DNA from 4 places in the Methylocystis sp. ATCC 49242 genome. Region 4 is predicted to be linked to each of the others. Evidence: predicted binding sites of a transcription regulator. Region 4 holds the regulator's gene; each other region holds the start of a gene.

What was found. Region 4 encodes LexA, which represses DNA repair genes until DNA is damaged. Its sites were predicted from a motif close to TGTTCNNNNTGTGTTCNG; they were not measured.
Region 1: ssb (single-stranded DNA-binding protein) is a predicted target of LexA. The motif match lies at 3,885-3,902, and genes of this name have one in related genera.
Region 2: MET49242_RS00975 (ATP-dependent helicase) is a predicted target of LexA. The motif match lies at 3,078-3,095, and genes of this name have one in related genera.
Region 3: MET49242_RS17335 (PA0069 family radical SAM protein) is a predicted target of LexA. The motif match lies at 2,763-2,780, and genes of this name have one in related genera.

What each region holds. Positions count from the first base shown of each region.
Region 1 covers NZ_KE124774.1:344,877-350,224, reverse strand. The annotation lists gene uvrA (excinuclease ABC subunit UvrA) at 1-2,418, opposite strand, end outside; gene dctA (C4-dicarboxylate transporter DctA) at 2,543-3,856, shown strand; gene ssb (single-stranded DNA-binding protein) at 4,017-4,532, shown strand; gene MET49242_RS03550 (hypothetical protein) at 4,542-4,931, shown strand.
Region 2 covers NZ_KE124772.1:71,117-76,464, forward strand. The annotation lists partial or broken gene MET49242_RS23715 (DUF2493 domain-containing protein) at 307-683, shown strand; gene MET49242_RS00960 (hypothetical protein) at 1,127-1,588, shown strand; gene MET49242_RS00965 (division plane positioning ATPase MipZ) at 1,653-2,498, shown strand; gene MET49242_RS00970 (hypothetical protein) at 2,634-2,999, shown strand; gene MET49242_RS00975 (ATP-dependent helicase) at 3,145-5,208, shown strand; gene MET49242_RS00980 (SOS response-associated peptidase) at 5,221-5,348, shown strand, end outside.
Region 3 covers NZ_KE124774.1:3,137,825-3,143,172, forward strand. The annotation lists gene MET49242_RS17325 (ribonuclease HII) at 122-727, opposite strand; gene MET49242_RS17330 (hypothetical protein) at 882-1,373, shown strand; gene MET49242_RS17335 (PA0069 family radical SAM protein) at 1,482-2,594, opposite strand; gene MET49242_RS17340 (homospermidine synthase) at 2,888-4,321, opposite strand; gene MET49242_RS17345 (CHAD domain-containing protein) at 4,526-5,348, shown strand, end outside.
Region 4 covers NZ_KE124774.1:4,266,595-4,271,942, forward strand. The annotation lists gene MET49242_RS22785 (acetyl-CoA carboxylase carboxyltransferase subunit alpha) at 1-316, shown strand, start outside; gene MET49242_RS22790 (murein L,D-transpeptidase family protein) at 507-1,730, shown strand; gene lexA (transcriptional repressor LexA) at 1,896-2,609, shown strand; gene MET49242_RS22800 (ComEC/Rec2 family competence protein) at 2,735-5,008, opposite strand; gene MET49242_RS22805 (hypothetical protein) at 5,227-5,348, opposite strand, start outside.

The DNA of each region.
Region 1 (5,348 bases), 3.9 Mb from region 4:
GACGTCGCAGGTGACATAGACGTCCGGCAGGAAGTGCATCTCGATCTTGATGACGCCGTCGCCCTGGCAGGCCTCGCAGCGTCCGCCCTTCACATTGAAGGAGAAGCGCCCCGGCGCGTAGCCGCGCGCCTTGGCCTCCGGCAGCCCTGCGAACCATTCGCGGATCGGCGTGAAGGCGCCCGTATAGGTCGCGGGGTTTGAACGCGGCGTGCGGCCGATCGGCGACTGGTCGATGTCGATGATCTTGTCGATATGCTCGAGACCTTCGAGCCGGTCATGCGGCGCCGGAACCTCATGCGCATTGTTGAGGCGTCGCGCGACGGCCTTGTAGAGCGTCTCGATGACGAGCGTCGACTTGCCGCCCCCGGAAACGCCGGTGACGGCCGTGAACAGCCCGAGCGGAATTTGCGCGGTGACATTCTTGAGATTGTTGCCGCGCGCGCCGAAGAGCTTCAGCCAGCGGCCCGGCGTCGGCTGGCGAAGTTTGTGCGCGAGGCGCACCTGCTTCGCGCCGGTGAGATATTGCCCCGTAAGCGAGGCAGGATTGTCCATGATCTCCTGCGGCGTGCCCTGCGCGACGATCTTGCCGCCATGGATGCCCGCGCCGGGGCCGACATCGACGACATAATCGGCCGCGAGGATCGCGTCCTCGTCATGCTCCACGACGATGACGCTGTTGCCGAGATTGCGCAGCCGGCGCAGCGTGTCGAGCAGCCTGTCATTGTCGCGCTGATGCAAGCCGATCGACGGCTCGTCGAGCACGTAAAGCACGCCGGTCAGACCCGAGCCGATCTGCGAGGCAAGACGGATTCGCTGGCTCTCGCCACCCGACAGCGTGCCGGAGTTGCGCGAAAGCGTCAGATAATCGAGACCGACGTCGACGAGGAAGGTGAGCCGGTCGCGGATTTCCTTGAGGATGCGAAAGGCGATCTCATTGCGCTTCTTGTCGAGTTCGCCCGGCAGCTTCGAGAACCAGTCGAGCGCCATGCGCACCGAAAGCTCCGACACTTCGCCGATATGCTTGCCGGCGATCTTCACCGCGAGCGCCTCCGGCTTCAGGCGAAAGCCTTCGCAGGCGAGACATGGCGTCGCCGACATGAAACGCCCGATCTCCTCGCGCGCCCATTCGCTGTCGGTTTCGAGATAGCGCCGCTCCAGATTGATGACGACGCCCTCGAACGGCTTCTTCACGTCATAGGCGCGGAAACTGTCGTCATAGGAGAATTTGATCTCTTCCTTGCCTGAACCGAAGAGAATGACGTTCTTCGCCTTCTCGGGCAGATCCTCCCACGGCGTGTCGAGGCGGAACTTGTAATGCCTGCCGAGCGCCTCCAGCGTCTGCATGTAATAGGGCGAGGTGGATTTCGCCCAAGGGGCGACGGCGCCCTTGCGCAAGGTCAGCCGCGGATTGGGCACGACGAGATCGGCGTCGACCTTCTGCTCATGGCCGATGCCGCCGCAGGTCGGACAGGCGCCGAAAGGATTGTTGAAGGAGAAGAGACGCGGCTCGATCTCGGGGATGGTGAAACCGGAAACGGGGCAAGCGAACTTCGACGAGAACAGGATGTGTCCGGGCGCATAATGCGTCGAGACATTGGCGGCCGACGCCGGCGCCGGCGCGAGCGTCTTCGCTGTCTCGCCCGACTTGTTGTCCGCGAATTCGATCACCGCGAGGCCCTGTGACAGATCGAGCGCCATTTCGAAACTGTCGGCAAGCCGCGCAGACATGTCCTTGCGCACGACGATGCGGTCCACCACCACGTCGATGTCGTGTTTCAGTTTCTTGTCGAGCGGCGGCGCGTCGGCGATCTCGCAAAAAGCCCCGTCGATCTTGAGGCGCTGGAAGCCGCGCCGCGCATATTCCGCGATCTCCTTTTTGTATTCGCCCTTGCGGCCGCGCACGACGGGCGCGAGCAGATAGAGCCGCGAACCTTCCGGCAGAGCCAGCACGCGGTCGACCATCTGCGAGACGGTCTGGCTCTCGATGGGCAGTCCCGTCGCCGGCGAATAAGGAACGCCGACGCGCGCCCACAGGAGGCGCATGTAATCGTGAATTTCCGTCACGGTGCCGACGGTGGAGCGCGGATTTTTCGATGTCGTCTTCTGCTCGATGGAAATCGCCGGCGAGAGCCCGTCGATCTGGTCGACGTCCGGCTTCTGCATCATCTCCAGAAACTGCCGGGCGTATGCGGAGAGCGACTCGACGTAACGGCGCTGCCCCTCGGCGTAGATCGTGTCGAAGGCGAGCGACGACTTGCCCGAGCCGGACAGGCCCGTGAACACCACGAATTTGTCGCGCGGGATCGTCAGATCGACATTCTTGAGATTGTGCTCGCGCGCGCCACGAATGGCGATGGTCTTCGAGTCGGAAAAAACCTTCTCCACCACCTGGGCGGATTTCCTTGTGCTGCTCGCCATGTCTTGAGAACTTGCATGATCGGCGCCGGCGCCCGACGCCTGCGCCTTTCCTGCCACGGACCGCGCCGCAAATCCACCTTGCTTGCAGTTGCCCTGTCGTCCCGCCGGGCCTATCAGCGGCGCCATGACAGCGCAGTCCACCGCCCCGGCGAAAAAGCCCCTCCACCACCACCTCTATGTCCAGGTGCTTGTCGCCATTCTGCTCGGCGCGCTGTTCGGCTGGCTGGCGCCCCAGACCGCCGCGCAGGAATGGGTGAAGGCGCTCGGCGACGGTTTCATCAAGCTCATCAAGATGGTGATCGCGCCGATCATCTTCTGCACGGTCGTCTCGGGCGTCGCGCACATAGAGGACGCCAGAAAAGTCGGCCGCGTCGGGGTCAAAGCGCTGATTTATTTCGAGATTGTCTCGACTTTCGCGCTCGTCATCGGCCTTCTCGTCGGCAATATTCTGAAAGCCGGCGCGGGCTTCGCCGGCAAGCCGGACCCCTCCGCCATTACGAAATATACGGAACTCGCCGCAAAGCGCAGCGGCGTGGATTTCGTTCTCGACATCATCCCCGACAGCGCGATCGGCGCTTTCGCCAGGGGAGAAATATTGCAGGTGCTGCTCTTCTCCCTTCTGTTCGGCTTCGCGCTGCTGACGCTGGGCGAGCGCGGCCGGGGCATGCGCACATTCGTCGACGACGCCGGCCACGCCATGTTCGGCGTCATCGCCATCGTGATGAAAGCCGCGCCCGTCGGCGCCTTCGGGGCCATGGCCTATACGGTCGGCAAATATGGCTCCGCCGCATTGCTGTCGCTCGCGGGACTGATCGGCTCCTTCTATCTGACGGCGGCGCTTTTCATCGCCGTCGTGCTTGGGCTCATCGCCGCGACTGTCGGCTTCAACATCTTTCGGCTGCTTGCCTATCTTAAGGATGAAATCCTCATCGTTCTCGGCACTTCTTCATCCGAGAGCGCCCTGCCCCCGCTGATGGAGAAGCTGGAGCGGCTCGGCTGCTCCAAGCCGGTCGTTGGGCTGGTCGTGCCGACCGGCTACTCCTTCAATCTCGACGGCACGAACATCTACATGACGCTGACGACGCTTTTCATCGCGCGGGCGATGGGCGTCGAGCTGGATTTCGCGCATCAGGCGACGATCCTCGTCGTCGCCATGCTGACCTCCAAGGGCGCGAGCGGGGTCTCCGGGGCGGGCTTCGTCACCCTCGCCGCGACGCTCGCCGCCGTCGATCCGCAGCTCGCGCCGGGCATGTCGCTGGTGCTCGGCATCGACAAGTTCATGGCGGAGTGCCGCGCGCTGACCAATTTCATCGGCAATGGCGTGGCGACGATCGTCGTTTCCGCCTGGGAGGGCGAGCTGGACCGCGACAAGCTGCAGGAAGGGCTGAAACGGCGGATAGACCCGTCGAACGTGGAAACCGCCGTCTCGACGGAATGACGCGCTTGCGCCGCCAGACCCGGGCTGCTAGAACAAAAAAGGAACATATCGGCTGTGCAAGGGCGCTGCGCATGGATGATCTGTGGACAAGGCGCGGGCGTGCGCCAGATTGTCCTCGATTGGACTAGAGTGCCGCGCATCTCAGCAATTGGAGAGAGTCATGGCGGGCAGCGTCAACAAGGTCATTCTGGTCGGCAATCTGGGCCGCGACCCCGAGGTGCGGACCTTTCCTTCCGGCGACCGCGTCGTTTCCTTCTCGCTCGCAACGACCGAGTCCTGGCGCGACAAGGCGACCGGCGAACGCAAGGACCGCACCGAGTGGCACAATGTCCAGATCTTCAATGAGGCGCTGGGCAAGATCGCCGAGCAATATTGCCGCAAGGGCGCCAAGATCTATCTCGAAGGCCAGCTGCAGACCCGCGAATATACGGACAAGGACGGCAATCAGCGCAAGGTGACCGAGGTCGTCGTGCCGCGCTTCAGGGGCGAGATGACCCTCCTCGACAGCAAGGGCGGCGGCCGCGGCGAGGGCGACTATGAGGGCGGCGGCTACGGCCAGAGCGGCGGCGGCTCCTTTGGACGCTCGTCGCCAATGGAGCGGGCCCCCGCCGAGCGGCGCCCGTCAGCCCCCGCCGGCCGGCTCTCCGACCAGCTCGACGACGATATTCCGTTCTAGGAGAAGGTCATGTTTTCAGGCCGTCGTTTCCGTGTCGCGCTCGCCCTTGCTTTTGCGGCGGTCACGACGACGGGGATGGCGGCCCAGCCCGGCGCGCAGGGAATTCGCGGACTCGTCGCCCTGGGGCCTCGTTGTGGCGCCGAGTCCTTTCCGCCCGAGCCGGGATGCGCCGAGAGGAAGTTCGCCGCTTCTCTGATAGTGGAGAGCCTTGCGGGGTCCCGGCGCAGCTGGAAGTTTTCCTCGAACGCCGAGGGACGGTTCGAAATCGCGCTGCCGCCCGGACGCTATCAGATACGCTCCACGACCATCCTGCCGCGCTGCCAGAGCAATGAGCCGATTGTCGTGGCGCCCGGAGCCTTTACGGAAATCACAATCCGTTGCGACAGCGGCGTCCGGTAGCGCGTTTCAACAGAAAATGGCGAGATCGCTACAGGCGTCCGGACCCCGGCCGCTCGCGCGGATCGGCGCAAGCAAGCTACCCGGATCGGGCTAGGCAAACCATTGGACATGTATACATATTTGTCAACACAACGCCTGCCTGCGGGTCCCGCGCGGCGCCGCCGGACTTAACCTTAAGGGCAGATGCGTCAAAACTAGTTTCAATTGTCTCGAAGTTTCAAATATCGGCGGAAGGATTCGTTAAGGAAACGCTAACACTCTCGCACGTCACAAGCTGTGTCTCAGCCGCGCCTCGGCGGGGCTGAAACCGGCGGAAAACCAGCGAAGGCGCCGCCATTAGCGGCGCCGCCTGTTGACAGACGAGCGGGTAAAATGATCGGACGCGTTATCCGCTCAACTGGCGTTCGCAGGCGTTTT
Region 2 (5,348 bases), on a different contig from region 4:
GCGTGGCTAGGTCTTTTCATCACCGTCCGCATTCCGTTTTCGGCGACACGACGGCTCTTTTAGCGATTGCGGTCATATCCACCTCCGAGCTGAAGCTCGTTGGGCATGACGCTACCCGCTTACCAGGTTTCTCATCTGCTCCACGCTCGAAGCGCCAATGGGGGATTCGGTTCGCCGGGAGTCCAACACCCATCTCTCGCTTACCTTCCATGAGCGATATAGTAGCGCAAAAACGCGAGCCCTTCCTCCGATGCGAATCGACCTCGACCGGCCGCGCCAACGGCGGGCGCAGACTCTTCGATCCACCGGGACCATCTCGCAGAGCTCTACGCGGCCGAGTCCGGTTCCTCCTGGCGTCCACGCTCGGGATCGCAGGTTAATCACCGCGCCCTGACGGGGGCGATGATCGACAGCCGGGATTTCTTAACGCCAAAAAGCTCGCCGAGACGCAGGTGCTTTTGCCACCTGGCCCTCGCGTCGCGTTCGCCGGCGGTGCGGACTGCAAGGATCATCAACGGATTTGGGATGCGTTCGATAAGGCACGCGCGAAGCACCCGGGCATGGTTCTAATCTACGGAGCCGGGCCGAAGGGCGCGGAGCGGATCGCAGCCTGTTGGGCGGACAACCGTAAAATTCCTCAGCTCGCCTTCAAACCGGAGTGGACGCGACACAAGAACGCCGCGTGCAGGCAAGACAACACACATTTTGGCCGTCACCCCGCGCGTGGTGAAGTTTCATCTGGATAATTGCCGGAAGAAACTCGGCGCATTAACGCTGCCGCACGCCGTTGCCCTCGCCCTTCGTCGGGAATTGCTCACATAGCACCATCAAGACTCGGAAGCGCGCCATGCCGTGCAGGAGTCGGTCGAGCGACAATAACGGAGGTGTGACCGATGCGTATGCCAAATCCGCGCCCCCAAGACATCACGGAAAATTGCGTCCCTTCCTGAAAAACACCTCAGTCATCACAGATGCCCCGATCTTGTCGCAAAGCGGAATGAAGCTGTCGTAGTGTAATGCTCTGATTCGGTTGAAACAATGTTCAACAAAGCTGGTCGTTAGGGTGGAATCAAATTGAGGCTGGAACGGGTGACAGTGCAAAGGTGAATCTAAAAAGGGCGGCGCCATGGGGAATAAAAAGGGCGAAGCGAGCAAGGCGCCCACTGATAGGGTGTCCGCAGTGCGATCGGCGTTGCGCTCGGCGCCGCCGAGGAAAAGCACACGCTCCCGCAGTCCTCTGAAAGCCGCAGTCGTCCAATTGCTCCCGGATCTGCTCGCTTTCCGCGCAAAGGGATATACCAGCACGGAACTCGCCGATATCATGCGCGAAAATGGCTTCACCATCGCCGCCGCCACGTTAGTCAAGTACATCAAAGAGGCTCGCGCTCTGACAACCCGTCGCCGCAAGAAGAACAAAACGGTCGTTGCAACGGAAACAAAGGCGATCACCGTCAAATCTGGTTCGAGGACTACCGATGCGACGGCAAAGATGGTGACGTCGCCTTCGCTATTGTCGACGAAGCCTCTGGCACAAAATCGAAGGTCTGCGAAGGACGTTCTCGGGCATCGATTCGATTACGATGTCTAACGAGGGGGAATTAGCGTCCCCGCTAATTCCCGCGATCATCCCTGACGGGAAAGGACTCTCGGACATGGCGACAACTGCTGCCGAACTCAAAGCCCGCCCTCGGGCTGCCGCCTTACCTCCCGCGTTCAAGCGCGTGGCTCTCGTCGCCAATGAGAAGGGAGGTGTGGGCAAATCAGTGTTCACGCGGACGCTGGTCGATTATCTTCGTACCAGAGGAAAGCGAGTCGCGGCTTATGATGCCGATGGCAGTGTAGGCGCAACGGCGCGGGTCCTCGGCACCAGGGACGCCAATGGCGCAATCGAGCGCGTCCAAAATCCGGTGGAAGGGATCGGTTACTACAACGGTCGGGCCGATGACGAACGCAACATACTCCTCGACTCCATCGAGTCAGGCGAAAAGCTCTACGTTCATGATCTCGCGGGCGGCCTCCTGGCTGACCTCACACGGATCGTCGATGGCGGCGAAGGGCTCGACGGCCTTCTCGATGCCTTCGAAGCGCACAGCTACAAATTGACGGTTTTCCATGTTATTTCCCCTGACGTGGGCGCGGCGCAATCCGTCGCACGTTGGCTCAGCCTGATCGGCGACAGGGCCGACCATGTTGCCGTCATCAATCTCAAACACGGAAGGCCGCCGAGCGACTTCCCCTTCTGGTACGGCTTCACCGATGCCAAAGGCTTGGCAAAAGGTGGCAAGACTCGCGAAAAGCTGCTGGCTTCCGGCGGCGTCGAAATAGAATTCCCTTCTCTGCCCGCTGGAACATTTGCAAAATTGGACGCTGAGAATGTCCCGTTCACGCGAGCCGATAAGGCGGGACTTCTGACGATCACCGAGCGGGCGCATGTCGCAAAATTCCTTCGCGACTTTGCCGCGGCGCTGGCGCCTGCGCTTCCATTCCTCGGGCTTTGAGCGCCTCGTTTCCACAGAGCAGGACGGCTCGCATATCTCTTGCAGGAAAGGCGAGATGTTTCGCGCTGCATGGCGTCGTGCGCGACGGCTCGAGGATGCAACCAACTTCCCCCCGACCACGAAGGAGCAAGCATTATGAACCCGACCGGCACCTATCTCGCGATATTCCTTGGCGGCAAAGAGAGTGCCAAAATGGGCGCTTGGATGGCCTTGCCCGAGGCCGACCGACACAAGCGGGAACAGGAAGGCATCGCTGCCTGGCATGCCTGGGCGGAAAAACACAAGGCCGACATCGTCACGATGGGCGGCCCGCTCGGCAAGACGAAGAAGGTTTCCCTGACCGGCATCGAGGACATTAGCAACGCGCTCGGCGCGTTCACGGTCGTGCGCGCCGCGTCTCCCGAAGAAGCGGCCCAAATGTTCGAAAATCACCCACACTTCGCGATCTTTCCCGGCGACAGCGTGGAGGTCATGCCGCTACTCTCGATTCCCGGCGCTTAGCAGTCTCATCAAGACCACAACCGGCGCGTCGATCAAGCCGAGGCCGCATGGGGTGCATTTTCACAGTGTAGAGGCGTTGCGAACAAAACGCGAATTGTGGTTCACTCAGCCCCCTGCCCTCCCCCGCGATTCGCGAGCGCCGCCCGTGGCCTACCTCGAAAAACTCAACCCAGAACAGCGGCAGGCCGTCGAACACGGCGTCTGGGAAAAGAGGTGTGCGCCGGGCGGGCCGCTCCTCGTCATCGCAGGGGCCGGGTCAGGCAAGACCAACACGCTCGCCCATCGCGTCGCGCATCTGATCGTCAACGGCGCCGATCCGCGTCGCATCCTGCTGATGACCTTCTCCCGCCGGGCGGCGGCCGAGATGACGCGGCGCGTCGAGCGCATCTGCGCAGAGGCGTTGGGAGCCAGCGCCGGGATCCTGACCAACGGACTCGCCTGGGCGGGGACGTTTCACGGGGTCGGCGCTCGCCTGTTGCGCGAGTACGCCGGCGGGATCGGGCTTAACGCCGATTTCACAATCCACGATCGGGAGGATGCCGCCGATCTCATGAACCTTGTCCGGCACGAGCTGGGCTTCTCGAAGACGGAGAGCCGCTTCCCAACCAAGGGAACTTGCCTTGCCATCTATTCCCGCGCCGTCAACGAGGAGTTGCCGCTCGACGACGTTCTCGAAAGTTTCTTTCCTTGGTGCGCCGGCTGGAGAGCTCAGCTGCGCGAGTTGTTCGCAGCCTATGTCGAGGCCAAGCAGACGCAGAACGTTCTCGATTACGACGATTTACTGCTCTATTGGGCGCAGACCCTGGGCGAGCCCGCGCTCGCGGAGGACATTGGCGGAAGGTTCGATCACGTCCTTGTCGACGAATATCAGGACACGAACCGCCTCCAGTCCTCGATCCTGCTGGCGATGAAGCCCGGCGGGCGCGGCCTCACCGTCGTGGGCGACGACGCTCAGTCGATCTATTCCTTCCGCGCCGCGACCGTGCGCAACATCCTCGATTTTCCCAACGCCTTCACCCCTCCCGCCGACATCGTCACGCTCGACCGTAACTATCGCTCGACGCAACCGATCCTCGCCGCCGCGAACTGTGTGATCGAACTCGCGAGCGAGCGTTTCACCAAGAACCTCTGGACGGAACGCCAATCAGTGGAAAAGCCTCGGCTCATCACCGTGCCCGACGAGGCCGACCAGGCCCGCTACGTCGTCGAGCGCGTCTTGGAGGACCGGGAGATCGGCGCGCGCCTGAAACAACAGGCAGTGCTGTTCCGCGCCTCTCATCATAGCGGTCCGCTCGAACTGGAGCTGACCCGCCGCAACATCCCCTTCGTCAAGTTCGGCGGGCTAAAATTCCTCGACAGCGCCCACGTCAAGGACATGCTCGCCCTGCTGCGGTTTGCGCAGAATCCGCGCGACCGCGTCGCCGGCTTTCGCCTCATGCAGCTTCTGCCGGGCGTCGGTCCGGCGTCGGCGCAACGCGTCCTCGACCTGATGGCGGAGCAGCCTGACCCCTTGTCCTCTCTCTCGGATATCCCCGCGCCGCCGCGCTCGGGCGATGCTTGGACTGGGTTTGTCGAAACCCTCCAGCATTTGCGCACGGGCAAGGCCGGCTGGCCGGCGGAAATCGCAGGCGCGCGCCGCTGGTACGAACCGCATCTCGAGCGCATTCACGAAGATGCGGCGACGCGCCTGGCCGACCTCCTGCAACTCGAACAGATGGCGGCAGGTTACCCGTCGCGCGAGCGCTTCCTCACCGAATTGACGCTCGACCCGCCGGACGCCACCAGCGACCAGGCCGGCGCGCCGCTTCTCGACGAGGATTATCTGATCCTGTCCACCATCCATTCGGCTAAGGGACAGGAATGGAAATCGGTTTTCGTCCTCAACGCCGTCGACGGCTGCATCCCCTCGGACCTCGGCGCCGGATCGACGGCCGAAATCGAAGAGGAGCGGCGGCTGCTCTATGTCGCCATGACGCGGGCGAAGGACAGTCTGCATCTCATCACACCACAGCGCTTTTTCACCCATGGACAGCACCCGCAAGGCGATCGCCACGTCTACGCGTCGCGAACTCGCTTCATCCCAAAAGCTTTGCTGGGCCATTTCGAATGCGTGACGTGGCCACGGGCTTCGGCCGCTTCGGGAGAGCGGCAGGGCGCCAGACAGATGCGCGTCGATGTCGGCGCCAGAATGCGCGCCATGTGGCGATAAGGGGAAGGCCCCATGTGCAACCTGTACTCAATGACCAAGGGGCAACAAGCGATCCGCGAGATGGCCCGCGCGATGCACGATGGGACCGGCAATCTGCCGTCCTTCCCCGCGGTCTTTCCCGATTGCGCCGCGCCGATTGT
Region 3 (5,348 bases), 1.1 Mb from region 4:
CACGTGCGATGATGCCGGAACGAGGTAAAAGCCGCGTATAGGAAGCGTGGGCGCTACCGTCTCTTTTTCGAACGGATATCTTAAGGAAAAGAAAAGGTTATCAGAAGGTTTCCAGCGCCCCTCAGGACTTGTCGCGTAACGGCGCAAAACTGAAACGATGCACGGGAGTAGGCCCTATCCTCTCCAGCGCGTCGAGATGACGCCTCGCGCCGTAGCCGGCGTTGGTCTCGAAACCATAGTCGGGATAGGCCGCCGCCAGCCGCCGCATCATGCCGTCGCGCGCGACCTTTGCGACGATGGACGCGGCGGCGATGGACAGCGCCAGGGCGTCGCCCTTGACGATGGCGCGGCAGTGGCAGGCCAGCGGCGGCGGATCGCGCCCGTCGACGAGCACGAAGGCGGGCGCCAGCGAAAGTCCGGCGACCGCGCGCGCCATGGCGGCGAGAGACGCCTGCCGGATGTTCATCGCGTCGATTTCCGGGGGCGTGACGAAGGCGACGCTGACCGCTTGCGCGGTGGACAGAATTCTCTCGAAGGCGGCCTCGCGTTCCCTCGGGCCGAGAGCCTTCGAATCATTCACGCCAAGCGGCAGGCGGGCGGGATCGAGAATGACCGCCGCCGCCGCCACGGGGCCGGCGAGGGGACCACGGCCGACCTCGTCGACGCCGGCGACAGGCCAAACGCCTTGCCGACGCAGCCGGCCTTCGAGACGAAAATCCGGGCCCATCGAAATCATGGGGAGAAACCGCCGTTCACAGAGGTCTTTCCGGTTCAGCTTCAGCTTTGCTAAAGAAATGCAAACAAGCGCCGGAAGGCGTGGCCTGGCGAGAATCGGCCCCGTGCGGCGGGGCGAGGCGGGCAAGGAGCGCAGGAGGCATCTTATGGAACAGCAAAGCGCGGCGACTATGGGCATGGCAACCGAAAAGTCGGTCGAAGCGGCGACTTATCCGAAGGAAAAGGCGCTTCCGGCGGTCTCGGGCGCCGCGCCGGCCCCGCCGATCACAAACGATGCGGAGCACAATGGGGTCTTTCGAAAACTCGTCTCGGGCGACGACGACATCATCGGCCTCGTCGCCTATTCGCTTTACAAGCAGAACAAGATCGACTGGATGCGCGCTTTCGAGAGCCAGAACGGCCGCGCGCCGAACGATCAGGAATTCGCCTCCTACATCATTGGCGAGAACACGCCGCGCCGTGTGGCGACCTATCGCTTCCTGGCCGAATCGACGGTCGATCGCTCCACGCCGGGGAGCTATGGGGGGCGCCGCCCGCTGTTGAGCGCCACGATGCAGATTTTCTACGGCCTGTTCGGCGTCGCCGCCGTCGCGGCGCTCATCGTGCTGCTGCGTTTCTTCTTTTCATTGAAGCACTAGGGCAAATTCGGCGAATTTGAATTCTCCGAATCTGCTCTCGCTTCATTTTCTGTCGCGCGTTCAAGCGGAAAACCGCCTGCACTTTTCCTGAACGCGCTCCAGCCGCGCTCAAAACAACGCGAGCTGCTGCGGCGCGCGCCGCGGCGGTTCGAAGAGATCGGTCCGCAGTCGCGTCTGCGAAAAGCCGAGGCGCTTGGAGGCGACCTCAAATCGGCGCCCGATCATCCAGGCGTAAGGGCCGTCGCCGGTCATGCGCTTGCCGAAGGCGGCGTCGTAGATTTTCCCGCCGCGCGTGGAGCGCACGAGCGACAGGGCGCGCCGCGCCTTGTCGGGAAAATTGGCGACGAGCCACTCGCTGAAAATGTCGCGCAGTTCGAGCGGCAGGCGCAGCATGATATAGCCCGCCTCCCGCGCCCCCGCGGCGTGGGCGCGGGTCAGGATCGTCTCGATCTCCTCGTCATTGACAGCCGGTATGATCGGCGCGGTCATCACGGCGACGGGAACGCCGGCCGCGGCCAGCTTCTCGATGGCGTCGAGCCGGCGCTCGGGCGTCGCGGCGCGCGGCTCCATGATGCGCGCAAGACGCGGATCGAGCGTCGTCACCGACAGCGCGACTTTCACCAGGCCCTGCTCGGCCATGGGCGCGAGCAGATCGAGATCGCGCAGCACCAGCGCTGATTTCGTCACAATGCCGACCGGATGTTTCGCGCGCGCCAGCACTTCGAGAATCGAGCGCATCACGCGGTGGCGTCTTTCCGCCGGCTGATAGGGGTCGGTGTTGGAGCCGATGGCGATCATCTTCGGGACATAGTTCGGCGCCGACAATTCGCGCTCGAGAATCTGCGCCGCGCCGTCCTTGACGAAGATTTCCGTTTCGAAATCGAGGCCGGGAGACAGGCCCATATACGCGTGCGTTGGCCGTGCGAAACAATAGACGCAGCCATGCTCGCAACCGCGATAGGGATTGATCGAGCGATCGAAGGAAATGTCGCGCGAATCGTTCTTGGTGATGATCGAACGCGGCTTCTCGACGTGAATATTGGTCTTCAGTGCGTCCAGCGTTCCGAGCGCGCCCCAGCCGTCGTCGATTTCCTCGCGGGTCTCCTTTTCAAAGCGCCCGCTGCGCTTCGAGACCGCGCCGCGTCCGCGCCGGCGCTCGGCGTCGATCAACCCGCCGATCCGCGCCCCCGCGTCTGGCGCAATTTCCGCCAAATGGCCCATGACGAACTCCACCCGTTCCGTGACAGTGACGGGAGGCCCTCGCTCCGTCGCGACGAAAGCGCGCGACAGCCCGGGCCTCCCACGCAGTCGCAACACGCAACGCAACTCACTGGGGACTTCCATGCCCCGCCATGGCTCGACCTGCCGCTGCGGAACATAACCAGAATAAAGAACAATTATAGAACAAAATTTCGGGACGCAAGAGGCGTTCGGCGGATTCGTTCCGGCAATAAAAAACGCGCCGCCCCTTGCGAGGCGGCGCGCGCGTAAGCGGATCGGCTTTTTTTGCGGCTTCAGCGCACCAGAATGTTTTTGAACTGCCAGGGATCGCTCTCGTCGATGTCCTCCGGGAAGAGGCCGGGGCGGCCCTCGAGCGGCGTCCAGTCGGTGTAATAGCCTTTCACGGGGCCGAGATAGGGCAGTTGCACTTCAAGGCAGCGCTTGTAGTCGACCTCGTCGGCCTCGACGATTCCGGCCTCCGGATTCTCGAGCGCCCAGACCATGCCGGCGAGCGCGGCGGAGGCGACCTGCAGGCCGGTCGCGTTCTGGTAGGGAGCGAGGTCGCGCGTCTCCTCGATCGAAAGCTGCGAGCCGTACCAATAGGCGTTCTTGGCATGGCCATAGAGCAGCACGCCCAGTTCGTCGATCCCGTCGACGATCTCGTTCTCGTCGAGAATCTTCCAGCTGTCCTGCATCTTCCCGGCCTGCCCGAACATCTCGTGCAGCGAGAGCACCGCGTCGTCGGCCGGGTGATAGGCGTAATGGCAGGTCGGGCGATAGACGGCCTTGCCGGAGGCGTCGCGCACGGTGAGATAGTCGGCGATCGAGATCGACTCATTGTGCGTGACGAGGAAGCCGTATTGCGGCCCCGGCGTCGGGCACCACGAGCGCACGCGCGTGTTGGCGCCAGGAGAGAGCAGATAGATCGCCGCGCCGCAGCCCGTCGAATGCGTGCGGCCGATGTCCGGCAGCGACTTTTCATGCGTGCCCCAGCCGAGTTCGGCGGGCTGCATGCCTTCGGAGACGAAGCCCTCGACTGACCATGTGTTGACGAAGACGTTGCGGGGCTTCGGGTCGCGGGCGCGCTGCGTGTCGCGCTCGGCGATGTGGACGCCCTTGAGCCCGAGCTTCTGCGCCAGCGCGCCCCATTCGGCGCGGGTCGTCGGCTCCCGGTCGAGGACGCCCGTGTCCTTGGCGATGTTCACCAGCGCCTGCTTCACGAACCAGGAAACCATGCCGGGGTTGGCGCCGACGCAGGAAACGGCGGTGGAGCCGCCCGGATTCTTGCGACGCTCCTCGAGGACCGTCTCGCGCAGGGCGTAATTGGTGCGGCCTTCGTTACCCTTGCTCTTGTCGAAATAGAAGCCGGGCCAGGGCTCGACGACCGTGTCGACATAAAGCGCCTTCAGTTCGCGCGCTAGCTGCATGATGGCGAGCGAGGAGACGTCGACCGAGAGATTGACGATGAAGCCCTGTCCGTCGCCCTTGGTCAGGAGCGGCGTCAGCACCTCGCGGTAGTTCTCCGGCGTGAGGCCGGTCTTGATAAAGGCGACGCCGCGCTCGTCGAGCAGGCGACGGTGCGTGTCGACGGGATCGATGACCGTGAAGCGGCTCTTGTCGAAGTCGAAATGGCGCTCGATCAGGGGCAGGATGCCGCGCCCGATGGAGCCGAATCCGATCAGAACGATCGGGCCGGTGATTTTGCCATAGACGGGCCAGACGGACATGGGCGGGTCTCCTGCGGGAATGATTGTTGCGCTGCGATAAAGCAAGAGTGGGTGTGATAATCAAGCCCGGCGGGACCGCGGCTTTCGATCGCCCCGGCCGGCGCGCGGCTTTCGGGCGCTCCGTCTCGCCTCCCGCCGCGGCCACGCTTGATTGTGACGCAAGCTTCGTTTCAGTTTCGGGGCGCGAAACGCGGAGGTTCGGACATGAAGCGTTCGGCGGAGGCCCGGGAGTCTCCCGCCGCCGAGGGATCGGCGCCGCGGCGCGACGTCGTGGCCGGGCCCGCGTCAGCCGGACCGCAGAAGGCGCGGCCAGTAAAACTCGCTCCCGAGGACTCGACGGAGGACGCCGCGATTTGCGTCTTCCTCTCCGCGCTCGACCAGTTCGAAGCCAATGCAAGAGCGTTACGGGCGCAGGAAGATCCGGAATGCGTCCACCAGATGCGGGTGGCGCTGCGCCGGCTGCGCGCCGCCATCGGCCTGTTCCGCAACGCGCTTTCGGGACCGGCGTTAGACGCCGCGCGCGAGCGCGCGAAGGCGATTGCGTCCGTTCTCGGCGCCGCGCGAGATTGGGACGTGTTTCGCGAGATGCTCGAGGCCGGCCCGCGCGCGGCCTTTGAGCAGGAGCCGAGTTTCTTTGCGCTGCTCGACGCCGTGGCGTCGCGCCGCGCGACGGCCTATGCGCAGGCGCGCGCCAAGCTCGACGAAACGCAGGCGGTGCAATTCGTCGCGGAGTTCCGGGCGGCGATCGAGCTGCGCGACTGGAATGCGGCGGCGGACGCGCGCGACGAGGGCTCTGCGAAAGGCTTCGCGCAAGCGGCGCTGACGCGGCTGCGCAAGCGCGTGATGAAAAAAAGCAGGGGACTGGCTGATCTGTCGCCCGAGGATCGTCACCAGGCGCGCATCGCGCTGAAAAAGGCGCGCTATGGCGCGGAGTTTTTCCAGAGCCTTTTCCCGCATCGGCGCGGCGCGCGCAGATTTTCCCGCGCGCTCGCCGAATTGCAGGACGGACTCGGCGCCTTCAACGACA
Region 4 (5,348 bases):
GGAGCACGCGGTCTACACCGTCGCCTCCCCGGAGGCCTCGGCCTCCATCCTGTGGCGTGATTCGGCCAAGGCGCAGGACGCCGCGACCAGCATGAAGATCACGGCGCAGGATCTGCTCAAATTCGGCATCATCGACGTGATCGTCACCGAGCCCTCGGGCGGCGCTCATCGCGACCCCAGGGCGGCCATCGCCGCCGCGGGCGACGCGGTTTCCCTCGAATTGTCGCGTCTTACCAATCTTTCGCGCGAGCAGCTTCGCCACGCCCGGGCCGAGAAGTTCCTCGCCATGGGCCGAAAGATCGAGGAAAAGCGTTAAGGTAAATCCGGCAAATTTGCGGTTTTCACCATTCCGGATGGCGCCTCGGACACTTTCTCGTCCCAATGTTTGGTCTAAATGCGGGTCGGCGCGGAAGGTCAGCCGTCGCGCCGGGTAAGGATTGCGTTACGCGCAGGCGTGTAAAGGTTCTCGGACACGCGGGGGCGTCGCGCAAAGGGGAGCGGGTCGCATGAATTTCCAGGGTTTCAAGCCGTTTGCGGTTGTTGCGGCCTTCGCCGCCTTCACGCTGGCGGCCTGCGAGGACGGGGGCTTTTCGCACCGCTCGCTCGCGCCCATTCCGCCGGAGACCGTCGCGCTGATGGAGAAGGTCGGCACGACGAAGGAAGCGCCGATGCTCATCCGCGCCTACAAGAAAGAGGCGGAGCTCGAGATCTGGAAGATGCGGTCCGACGGCCGCTACGTCCATCTCAAAACCTTCCCCATGTGCCGCTGGTCGGGCCAGCTCGGCCCCAAGACGCGCGAGGGCGACCGCCAGGTGCCGGAGGGCTTCTATTCGATCACGCCGGCGCAGATGAACCCGAATTCGGCCTATTACCTGTCCTTCAACGTCGGCTACCCGAACCAGCTCGACCGCGCGCTGGGGCATAGCGGCGGGACCATCATGGTGCATGGCGCCTGCTCGTCGGCCGGCTGCTTCTCCATGACCGACAAGCAGATCGCGGAAATCTACGCGATTGCCCGCTCCTCCTTCGGCGGCGGCCAGCGCGCAATCCAGATGCAGTCCTATCCCTTCAAGATGACGGCCGAAAATCTGGCCAAGCACCGGCTTGACCCGAACATCGGCTTCTGGAAGAACCTGAAGGAAGGCAATGATCACTTCGAGGTGACGAAAGAGGAGCCGCAGGTCGCTTTCTGCGGCCGTCATTATGTCTTCAACGCCACGCCCGCGGGACATATGGACGCGGCCTCGGCCTGTCCGCCCCTGAAGCACAATCCGGAGATCGCGGCCCAGGTCGCCGAAAAGGCGGCCAAGGATGACACCAAGGTGGCCGAACTCGCCGAAAGCGGCGTGAAGCCGGTTCGCGTCGTCTATCAGGACGGCGGTCAGAACCCGGCCTTCGCCTCGCGCGTCGCCGAGGTGAGCCGCCCCGAGGCGATCGCCCCGCCAGTCGAAATCGCGCTGGAGGAAAAACCGGCCCGCGGCGCCGGCAAGGCCGCGACGCAGCTCGCCGCCAAATCGCCCGTCGTGACGGTCGCTGCCGCCAAGGCCGCCGCCGAGAGCCGGGAGGCGGAGGCGCCGCATCCGGTGGCGCAGGCCTTCGCGCCCGACGACCGCCGCGAGATGCAGGCGCTCGCCAGCGACGACAGCCCGACGAGCTCGATCAAGAAAGCGGCTCCCCGGAAGCCCGGCGCCCCCGATCCGGCGACAAAGAACAAAGCCGCCGCCCATTAGAGCGGCGGCGCCTCCGCGCTAGCTCCAGTTAACAGCCCCCTGACATAAGGCTTGCGGAACGCACCGGGAACGCATATGAATCGTTCATGATTTGTTTTTGAGCGATTCAGGCTCCCCTGCGGGTCTGTGTCGACGCTACGGCGCGAGTTCAGGGGCCAACTTTCGATGCTGACAAAGAAGCAAAGCGACCTTCTGCGCTTCATACATGAACGCCTGAAGGAGTCCGGCGTGCCGCCGTCCTTCGACGAGATGAAGGATGCGCTCGATCTGAGATCGAAGTCGGGGATTCACCGATTGATCCTCGCGCTAGAGGAGCGGGGCTTCATCCGCCGTCTTCCCAATCGCGCCCGCGCGCTCGAGGTGCTGCGCCTGCCTGAATCAGCGACGCCGCGCGGCGGCGGAGGGTCGCGGGGCGGAAAATTCTCGCCGGCTGTCATCGAGGGCAATCTCGGCCGTGTGCGGCCGCTGCACGAGCGGCGGGAGGAGGAGACCGGGCAGAATGTGGCGATTCCGGTCATGGGCCGCATCGCCGCCGGCACGCCGATCTCCGCGATCCAGAGCCGCAGCCACACCATCAGCCTGCCGCCCGACCTTCTGACCAGCGGCGAGCATTACGCGCTGGAAGTGCGTGGCGACTCCATGATCGAGGCCGGCATCCTCGACGGCGACACGGTCGTCATCAAGAAGCAGGACAACGCCGACACCGGCGACATCGTGGTGGCTCTCATCGACGACGAGGAGGCGACGTTGAAGCGTCTGCGCAAACGCGGCGCCTCGATTGCGCTCGAAGCGGCCAATCCGGCTTATGAAACGCGCATCTTCGGGCCGGATCGCGTGCGTATTCAGGGGAAGCTCGTGAGCCTCCTGAGGAAATACTGATTGGCCCGCATTCGCCCCATGCCCGCGCATGGCGAATGGGGGCGCGGCGGGCGTCCCGGGGCCGGAGCGAAGCTTCCTCCAGTCCGCAGCGCCTTGAAGCAGGGGCGATGCAAAAAAAGCCGCGGTCAGTCGTCCAGCGGCTCCGCCGCCTGAGCGTCGTCATTGTCGCTTTCAATTTCAGAGGCCTCGGGCGTGGTGATCCGGCCGCGCCTTTCCTGCGGGGCCTGCGACCACGGCCGATCCTCGTCGACGCCGCGCGCTCTCGTCCATTCGATCTTCTCGCCCTTCAGTCGCAAGGAAATCGCGCCCGTTTCCACAAGCTTGCGACGATCTATGACGATCGGCGCGGCGCAACCTTCGGGCGCATGAAGCGGCGTGACGATGATCGCCGCGCGCGCGCAGTCTTCCAGAAAGGCGCCGCGCTCATTCACAAGGGCGACGATGCGCCCGTCGAACAGTCTTCCAACGCATCCCAGATCGTCGCAGGCGACGCCAGCTCCGGCGTCTGCGGCCGCGCGGGAATCCGCGTCGGCGCGCAACCATTGTTCGGACGCGAAGACGCTCGGTCTTTTGCCCAGAAGGGCGATTTCGCCGGAGGCGGCACGGAAGGCCGCCGAGTCGCCCGTCGGCGGAACGGCGAGATCGAAACCCGTTCCGTTTTTCGCGCCGAGCAGGCCGACGAGCGCCAGAGGTATCGCGGTCGCCCGGAGCGACCACGTCCGCCATAGCACCGCCGACAGAACGGCAAGCGCGAGAAAGACGATCGCCCAGGGCGCAAAAGCCTTCACATGCAGGCTCGCCCCCGGCGCGCTCGCGATCAGCCCCGCGAGATAGATGACGAGATCGATCCCGATCTTCAGATAGCGCCAGACGAAGCCGTCGAGGCCGAAAGGATAGAGGACCGCGCCGATCAGCGCGCAAGGCACGGCGAAAAATTCGATGATCGCCAGGGTCAGCGGATTTCCGACCAGCACATATGGACTGAGCTCGTGGAAATCATTGGCCATGAAGGAGGCGGTGGCGGAGGTGGCGCAAAGGGTCGCGAGAAGCGCCGCGCCCGGTCCGTGCACCAATCGCTCGACCAGGGCTTCGCGCAGTTCCGCAAGTCGCCCGCGCATGCTCGGGCCGACAGGGCGCGCGCGGCTTCGTCCGAGATAATCGCCGCGCCATTCATAGACCGCGATCAGCGCCGCGACGGCGGCGAAGGAAAGTTGAAAACTCGCGCCGAGCAGCGCCTCCGGCTCGAAGGCGATGATGAAAAAGGCGGCGAGCGCAAGATTGCGCATGGAGAGCGACGCGCGGTCGAACAACACGGCGACGAGCATGATGAGCGTCATGACCAGCGCGCGCTCCGTGCCGACGCGCGAACCCGTCGCGATGTCGTAGAGAATGGCGCCGAGGATAGCGAGCCCGGCCGCCCATTTCTTGATCGGGTAGTTGAGCGCCAGCGTCTGCGACATTGCGAGGAGGCGCCGGAAACCGACGAAGAAAATGCCGGCGACGAGCGTCATCTGCATGCCAGAGATGGTGATGATGTGAAAGATGCCGGCCCGGCGTATGAGGTCTTTCGCGTTACCGGAAAGGAAATCGCGCTTGCCTGTCACCATGGCGGCCGCGATGGCGCCCGCGTCGCCGTCGATCGTGCGATAGACGCGCAGGGCGAGCGCATTTCGCGCGCGATCGATGGCGGCGAAAAAGCGTAGCGAAATTGGCGCCGGATCGGGCGGCGGCATGACCTCGATGCGGCCGAGCGCGTTCCCGACGCCGCCGAGCCGCGCGAAATAGGCGTCGCGCGCGAAATCATAGCCGCCGGGCAGCGCCGCGCGGGCAGGGGGCATGAGCCGGGCTTTCAACGCGACGAAATCTCCCGCCGAGAAAGACGGATCGCCGCGCGTGGTGAGGCGTACGCGCGCCGGCGCGACTTCGCCCGGCAGACCTTCTGCGCTTGCGACGCGCAGGATGAAGCGGGCGCCGGACCGCCGCGGGTCGAGCTCTTCCACGAAGCCGGTGAGTTCGCCGATCCCGACGCGCGGGATGATCGGCGCGGCGACGCGCGCGGTCCGCCACGCCGCGGAGGTGAAGCCGGCGGCGACGAAGGCGAGCGCCACGAATAATGCGCGCGCCCGCGCATGGCGGCGAGCGATGAGAGCGAACGCCGCGGCGGCGCCCAGGACTGCGAAGCAAAGCGGCAGCGGCGGTTCGCGCTCCGCGGTGAAATACAGCACGACGCCCGCGCCGGCGGCGACGACGAGCCAGAGGAACGGCCGTCGCAGCGCGGCCTCTTCCGCAAGCGCCGCGCGCAGCGCCTCGCCGATCCGATGCGCACGCGGGGCGAGCCAAAGGGCGACGGCGCCGCCGCCGCGACGCTCCCCTTCCGCCACGCGCGAGGCTTCTCTCACCGCCCGCTCCAAATCGCCAAAAGGTAAAGCTGGAGCTTAACTTGGTTTCTCGCGCCTGTCTCGCCTCGCTGCGAGGCGTTCACAGGCGGCGCTCTCTATCCGCCGGGTTCCGGCGGGGGCGGGGAGCGAAAGCTTACGGGAAATCTTCGAGGAACGGCCTGCGGCGTTCTACAACGGCCGATCCAACCGTGGTCAGCAGGCGCAGATCTCTGTCGACGTCATGCGCGGGCGCGGTTCTTGCGCTTCTTGCCGCCTCTCGGCGTGTGGCCGAGATCGGGCGGCGACCAGCCTCCCGCGGCGTCGGGCGTCTCTTCCATGCGCATGTAGCGCACGCCGAGAA